3 regions of the Micromonospora maris AB-18-032 genome follow, and region 3 is predicted to be linked to each of the others. Evidence: predicted binding sites of a transcription regulator. Region 3 holds the regulator's gene; each other region holds the start of a gene.
What was found. The regulator HrcA, encoded in region 3, represses chaperone genes, less so after heat shock. The targets are predictions, from matches to a motif close to GGTTNGCACNCTCNNNNNGAGNGTGCNAACC.
Positions count from the first base shown of each region.

Region 1: groES (co-chaperone GroES) is a predicted target of HrcA. The motif match lies at 812-842, and genes of this name have one in related genera.
Region 2: groL (chaperonin GroEL) is a predicted target of HrcA. The motif match lies at 1,125-1,155, and genes of this name have one in related genera.

Region 1 covers NC_015434.1:5,841,184-5,843,452, reverse strand. Annotated here, with positions in the region: gene VAB18032_RS25790 (THUMP-like domain-containing protein) at 1-577, opposite strand, end outside; gene groES (co-chaperone GroES) at 976-1,290, shown strand; gene groL (chaperonin GroEL) at 1,361-2,269, shown strand, end outside.
Region 2 covers NC_015434.1:6,155,131-6,157,399, reverse strand. Annotated here, with positions in the region: gene VAB18032_RS27305 (hypothetical protein) at 175-1,077, shown strand; gene groL (chaperonin GroEL) at 1,353-2,269, shown strand, end outside.
Region 3 covers NC_015434.1:5,300,553-5,302,821, reverse strand. Annotated here, with positions in the region: gene VAB18032_RS33240 (DUF4870 domain-containing protein) at 1-362, opposite strand, end outside; gene hrcA (heat-inducible transcriptional repressor HrcA) at 570-1,592, shown strand; gene dnaJ (molecular chaperone DnaJ) at 1,666-2,269, shown strand, end outside.

The DNA of each region.
Region 1 (2,269 bases), 540 kb from region 3:
AGTCCCACGGCGGCGAGTACGAGTTCGGGTCGAAGATCCGACGTCCGGTCCCGGCCCGGCGGCGCGCCGGGTCGCAGAAGACCGCCTCGACCCGGGTCACGTCGAACGCGGTCGCGTCCCCGCACTCGACGGTGAACAGCTCGGCCAGCCCGGTTGCCTGCGCGTTCGCCTCGGCCAGCGCGGCGGTGAGCGGGTCGGCCTCCACGCCGTACACCCGGATGCCGGCCTGGGCGGCGGCGAGCGCGTCGGCCCCCAGTCCGCAACCCAGGTCGGCCAGGCTGGTCACCCCGGCCTTGCGCAGCCGGTGCGCGCGGCGTCGCGCGACCACCCCTCGGGTGGCCTGTTCCAGGCCGGGCCGGGTGAAGAACATGCCGCTCGCCGCCGGCCCGAACTTGCCCGCCGCCCGGCGGCGCAGCTCCGCCTGGGTCAGCGCCGCCGCCGCCAACCCGGCGGGGATCCCGGCCGAGCGCAGCGCCGCCGCCGCGGCCAGCGGGTCACCGCCGGCCACCCGGGCCGCCGCCGCGAGCGCGTCCGACCCCTCGGGCGTACGCAACGCCGCAAGCTGCTCCAGATCCACCCACCCATTGTCCCGACCCACCGACCACCCCATCCGCCCGGCCGGGTGTGATCGACACGGTTACGCCGCAATGGCGGTGTCCAGGGGCGTTGGTTGCCGCTACTTCGACGTAACCGTGTCGATCACACCCCGGAAACCCGGGACCGGGCGGGCCGCTGGTGTCGGAAAGGTGTCGACACGAAGGGGGAGCGTTGGCACTCTCCTTGACGGAGTGCTAGCCGAGGAATAACCTGCGATTAGCACTCTCACCCTGAGGGTGCCAACCCTCGGGCCCTCGTGCCCGGGAGTTGAACGCCAGGCGGACCGGCACCCGCGACGACGGCCCCGCCCGGTGGCATGTGGCAGATTGACGCTGGTCGGTACGCCGACCGGTAACGAAACCAGTACCCCAGGAGGGTATGCCCGTGACTACCGCGACCAAGGTTGCGATCAAGCCGCTCGAGGACCGGATCCTGGTCCAGGCGAACGAGGCTGAGACCACCACTGCGTCGGGCATCGTGATTCCCGACACCGCCAAGGAGAAGCCGCAGGAGGGCACTGTCCTCGCTGTCGGCCCGGGTCGTTTCGACGACGACGGTGACCGGATCCCGATGGACGTCAAGGTCGGCGACACCGTCCTCTACTCGAAGTACGGCGGCACCGAGGTCAAGTACGCCGGCGAGGAGTACCTGGTGCTCTCCGCCCGCGACGTCCTCGCGATCATCGAGAAGTAAGCAACCGATCAGTGTCGTTGCCCCGGTCCGGCTCGCCGGGCCGGGGCAACGTCGCTTCGAAGGGACATACATGGCGAAGATCCTGAGCTTCTCGGATGACGCCCGGCACCAGCTGGAGCACGGTGTCAACGCGCTCGCGAACGCGGTCAAGGTCACGCTCGGGCCGCGCGGGCGCAACGTCGTCCTGGACAAGAAATTCGGTGCGCCGACGATCACCAACGATGGTGTGACCATCGCCAAGGAGATCGAGCTCACCAACCCGTACGAGAACCTCGGCGCGCAGCTGGTCAAGGAGGTGGCGACCAAGACCAACGACGTCGCCGGCGACGGGACCACCACCGCGACCGTGCTGGCCCAGGCGATGGTCCGCGAGGGCCTGCGCAACGTGACCGCGGGCGCCAACCCGGCGGGTCTCAAGCGCGGCATCGACGCCGCCGCGGCCAAGGTCTCCGAGGCGCTGCTCGGCAAGGCCGTCGAGGTCTCCGACAAGAAGTCCGTCGCGCACGTGGCGACGATCTCGGCGCAGGACTCCACCATCGGTGAGCTGATCGCCGAGGCGATGGAGCGGGTCGGCCGCGACGGTGTGATCACCGTCGAGGAGGGCTCGGCGCTGCAGACCGAACTGGACGTCACCGAGGGCCTCCAGTTCGACAAGGGCTTCATCTCGCCGAACTTCGTCACCGACGTGGAGGCGCAGGAGTCGGTCCTGGAGGACGCGTACATCCTGATCACCACGCAGAAGATCTCGGCGATCGAGGAGCTGCTGCCGCTGCTGGAGAAGGTCCTCCAGGACAACAAGCCGCTGCTGATCATCGCCGAGGACGTCGAGGGTCAGGCACTGTCCACCCTGGTGGTCAACTCGATCCGCAAGACCCTCAAGGTCTGCGCGGTCAAGGCACCCGGCTTCGGTGACCGCCGCAAGGCGATGCTCCAGGACATGGCGATCCTGACCGGTGCCGAGCTGGTCGCCCCCGAGCTG
Region 2 (2,269 bases), 850 kb from region 3:
GGATACGGCCAGCCCCCGGTCGGATACGGCCAGCCAACCGGCGGGTACGGCCAGCCTGCTGCCCCGCCACCGGGCGGGTACGGTCCGCCGCCGGGTGGGGGGCCGGGTGGTCCGCCGCCCTGGGCTGGGTATCCCGCCTATCCCGGCCAGCCGGTCGGCCATCCTCAACAGTCGGTGCCGGTCTATCCCGGCCAGCCCTTCCAAGGCTGGTACGACCCGGCGGCGTACGGGTTCGATCCCGCCGATGCCCTGGTCACTCCGCCGGGTGCGGGTCTCAATGGTTGGTTCAGCCGCTGCTGGGGTGCGGTGCGCCGGGGCTGGAGCCTGCTGCTGCCGATCGTCGTGCTGACCCAGGTGCTGCCGGCGGCGGCGCTGTCGGTGCTCGGGCTGATCTTCGACCCGTCGGCCCGCTGGGAGGCCGAGCTCGCCGCCGACTCTGCGGCCCTGCCCGCCAACTTCGGTGTCGACCTGGCGAAGTGGATGGGAGTGCTGGTCGCCGGGAGCCTGATCTTCGGTCTGGTGCAGTGCGTCGGGTGGGCCGCCGGCACGTGGGTGATCGCCCGGCAGGCGGCCGGTGCGCAGGTCAGCCTCGGGGGCGCATTCGGCTACGGCATGCGCCGGGCGTTCGGCCTCTGGGGCTGGACGCTGCTGCTCACCCTGATCGTGCTCCTCGGTTTCTGCCTCTGTTTCCTGCCCGGTGTCTACGCGGGCTTCGCGTTGGCCATGGCCGGCCCGGTCTACCTCTTCGAGCGCCGCGACCCGTTCGGCCGCTCGCACCGGATGCTGCGCGACCGGCTGGGGCTGCTGCTCGGCCGGGTGGCGTTGACGGCCGGCGTGGTGATCGCTGTCGGGTTCGTCGCCGGCGTGGTGGAGGGGGTCTTGCTCATGCCGTTCGGTACCGCGCCGCTCGAAGCCGTGGACACCGCCGTCGGCGCGGTCCTGGTGATCGTCGGGGCGGCGCTGGTGGGACTGCCGGCATACCTGGCCCAACTGGTCGGGCTGCTGGTCACGTACGCCGAACAGCGGGCTCACGAGGGCCCGGTGAACAGCGGGCAACTGGCTGCCGAACTCGGCTGAACCGGGCCATCGTGCTTGCACTCGGCAGGTGAGAGTGCTAAACAAGTCATTGGCACTCGCATAGCGTGAGTGCCAACTGGTCGGGACGGTGGGGCTGCGGCCGCGCTCGTGGCATAACCGCGGGTGAGGCACGTGGCCGGTCGTCGCGGGCTATCCGGCCCGGCCGAGGAGACGTCGTCGTCGCCAGGTGGCGACGTCCCAAGGTGCGTACACCAGACGGTTCATCCGGGGCACACACTCGGGTGGCCCGTGAGTGTCCAGGAGGACAACGCCGTATGGCCAAGATGATCGCGTTCGACGAAGAGGCGCGCCGCGGCCTCGAGCGGGGCATGAACCAGCTCGCCGACGCCGTGAAGGTGACCCTCGGCCCCAAGGGCCGCAACGTGGTGCTCGAGAAGAAGTGGGGTGCCCCCACCATCACCAACGATGGTGTGAGCATCGCCAAGGAGATCGAACTCGAGGACCCGTACGAGAAGATCGGCGCTGAGCTGGTCAAGGAGGTCGCCAAGAAGACCGACGACGTGGCCGGTGACGGCACGACGACGGCGACCGTCCTGGCCCAGGCTCTCGTTCGCGAGGGTCTGCGCAACGTGGCAGCCGGCGCCAACCCGATGGCCCTGAAGCGGGGCATCGAGGCTGCGGTCACGAGCGTCTCGGAGGAGCTGCTCAAGCTCGCCAAGGACGTCGAGACCAAGGAGCAGATCGCCTCCACCGCCTCCATCTCCGCCGGTGACAACACCGTCGGCGAGATCATCGCCGAGGCGATGGACAAGGTCGGCAAGGAAGGCGTCATCACCGTCGAGGAGAGCAACACCTTCGGGCTGGAGCTGGAGCTCACCGAGGGTATGCGCTTCGACAAGGGCTACATCTCGGCCTACTTCATGACCGACCCGGAGCGTATGGAGGCCGTCTTCGACGACCCGTACATCCTGATCGCGAACAGCAAGATCTCCTCGGTCAAGGACCTGCTCCCGATCCTGGAGAAGGTCATGCAGTCGGGCAAGCCGCTGCTGATCATCGCCGAGGACCTGGAGGGCGAGGCCCTGGCCACCCTGGTGGTCAACAAGGTCCGGGGCACCTTCAAGTCGGTCGCCGTCAAGGCGCCGGGCTTCGGTGACCGCCGCAAGGCCATGCTGACCGACATCGCCATCCTCACCGGTGGCCAGGTCATCAGCGAGGAGGTCGGCCTCAA
Region 3 (2,269 bases):
ACCGGGGACTGCTGCCCGCGGGTCATGTTCGCGATCAGCGGCGCCACCCAGCCGAGCAGGCCGCCACCGACGACCACGCCGAGCGGGCCGCCGAAGTGGGCGATCAGGGCCCACGTCTTGTCTTCGTTGGTGCCGTAGCCGCCACCGGGCGCGCCGTAGCCGCCGGTCGGGTAGCCGACACCGGGCGGAGGGTAACCACCGGGCGGCGGATAACCACCCGGCGGTGGGTAGCCGGCCGACGGAGGCTGGTCACCGGGCGGCGGGTAGCCGCCGGGCGGGGGATATCCGCCCTGGCCAGAGGATCCGGAAACGGGAGCCGTGGGATCGTCGCCGAAACTCGGGGGACGAGGTGGTTCAGTCATGGGGCTCACGGTAGGTGCCAGCGGCAATGGCGCACCATAGCGACACCGGCGAGTGTCAAGTCTCCGATCGGACTGCGGACAACTCCGTTTTCTTGATCATCGCGCTGCGGGGGGCCTCGACGTAGACTGGCACTCGCTACAGTCGAGTGCCAGGGCGTCCGCCGACGGTGGGTGACGCTCGACACTGACCTGCGACAGGAGGTGGAGATGGGTCTCGACGACCGCAAGCTCGCCGTACTGCGGGCGATTGTCGAGGACTACGTCGCCACCCAGGAGCCGGTCGGCAGCAAGGCCCTGGTCGAGCGGCACCAGCTCGGTGTCTCGCCGGCCACCGTCAGAAACGACATGGCCGTGCTTGAGGAAGAGGGCTACATCCGGCAGCCGCACACCAGCGCCGGTCGAGTGCCCACCGACCGCGGCTACCGGCTCTTCGTCGACCGGTTGAGCCGGGTCAAGCCGCTCAGCCCGGCCGAACGCCGGGCGATCGAGCGCTTCCTGGCCGGCGCAGTCGACCTCGACGACGTGGTGCACCGCACCGTCCGGCTGCTGGCACAGCTGACCCGGCAGGTCGCCGTGGTGCAGTACCCCAGCCTGGCCCGGTCCCGCGTACGGCATCTGGAGCTGGTGCCGATCTCCACCACCCGGCTGATGCTCGTCGTGATAGCCGACACCGGGCGGGTCGAGCAGCGGCTGGTCGAGCTGCCCGCCCCGATCCACGCCGACGACGTGCTGGATCTCCGCCGGACGGTCAACGAGAAGCTGGTCGGCATCCAGTTGTCGGAGACCCCACCGCTGGTGCAGACCCTCATCGACGAGTGCGTCCCGCATCTGCGTGGTGCCATGACCACCCTGTCCACCGTGCTGCTGGAGACACTTGTCGAGCGGCACGAGGAGCGGATCGCGCTGGCCGGCACCGCCAACCTCGCCCGCGGCGGTCTCCTGGACTTCCAGGGTTCCCTGCGGCCGATCCTCGAAGCCCTCGAGGAGGAGGTCGTGCTGCTCAAACTCATCGGCGAGGTGGAGCCGAGCACGCTACGGGTACGCATCGGTGACGAGAACGAGATCGACAACTTGCGGGCGGCCTCCGTGGTCAGCACCGGCTACGGCCCGGGCGCGACCATCGTCGGGGGGATGGGCGTGCTGGGGCCGACCCGGATGGACTACCCCGGGACCATCGCCACGGTGAGGGCCGTGGCACGCTACGTGGGCGAGCTGCTGGCCCAGAACTGATCAGTCAGGGCCGACGGTGGGCTGCCGCCGCCGACCGGCGTAACGCGAGACGAACACGAGGACACGGAACGCAGTGGCCAGGGACTACTACGGCATTCTCGGCGTCAGCCGGGGCGCCTCCGATGACGAGATCAAGCGCGCGTACCGCAAGCTCGCGCGGCAATTCCACCCGGACGTGAATCCGGATCCGGAGGCACAGGAGAAGTTCAAGGACATCAACGCCGCGTACGAGGTCCTCTCGGACGATCGGAAACGGCAGATCGTCGACCTCGGTGGCGACCCGTTGGCCCCGGGCGGTGGCGGTGCCGGTGGCCCGGGCGGGCCCGGCGGCGCCGGTCCGTTCGTCGGCTTCCAGGACATCATGGACGCCTTCTTCGGCGGGGCCACCGGTGCCGGCCGGGGACCGCGACCGCGTACCCGCCCCGGTGCCGACGCGATCCTGCGGCTGGAACTGGACCTGCAGGAGACCGCCTTCGGGGTGGAGGCGCCGATCACCGTGGACACTGCGGTGCTCTGCACCACCTGCTCCGGTGCGGGCACCGCCGCCGGCACCCACCTGGCCACCTGCGAGGCGTGCGGTGGCCGCGGCGAGGTGCAGTCGGTGCAGCGCACCTTCCTCGGTCAGGTGGTCTCCGCCCGGCCGTGCACGGTCTGCCAGGGCTACGGCACCACCATCC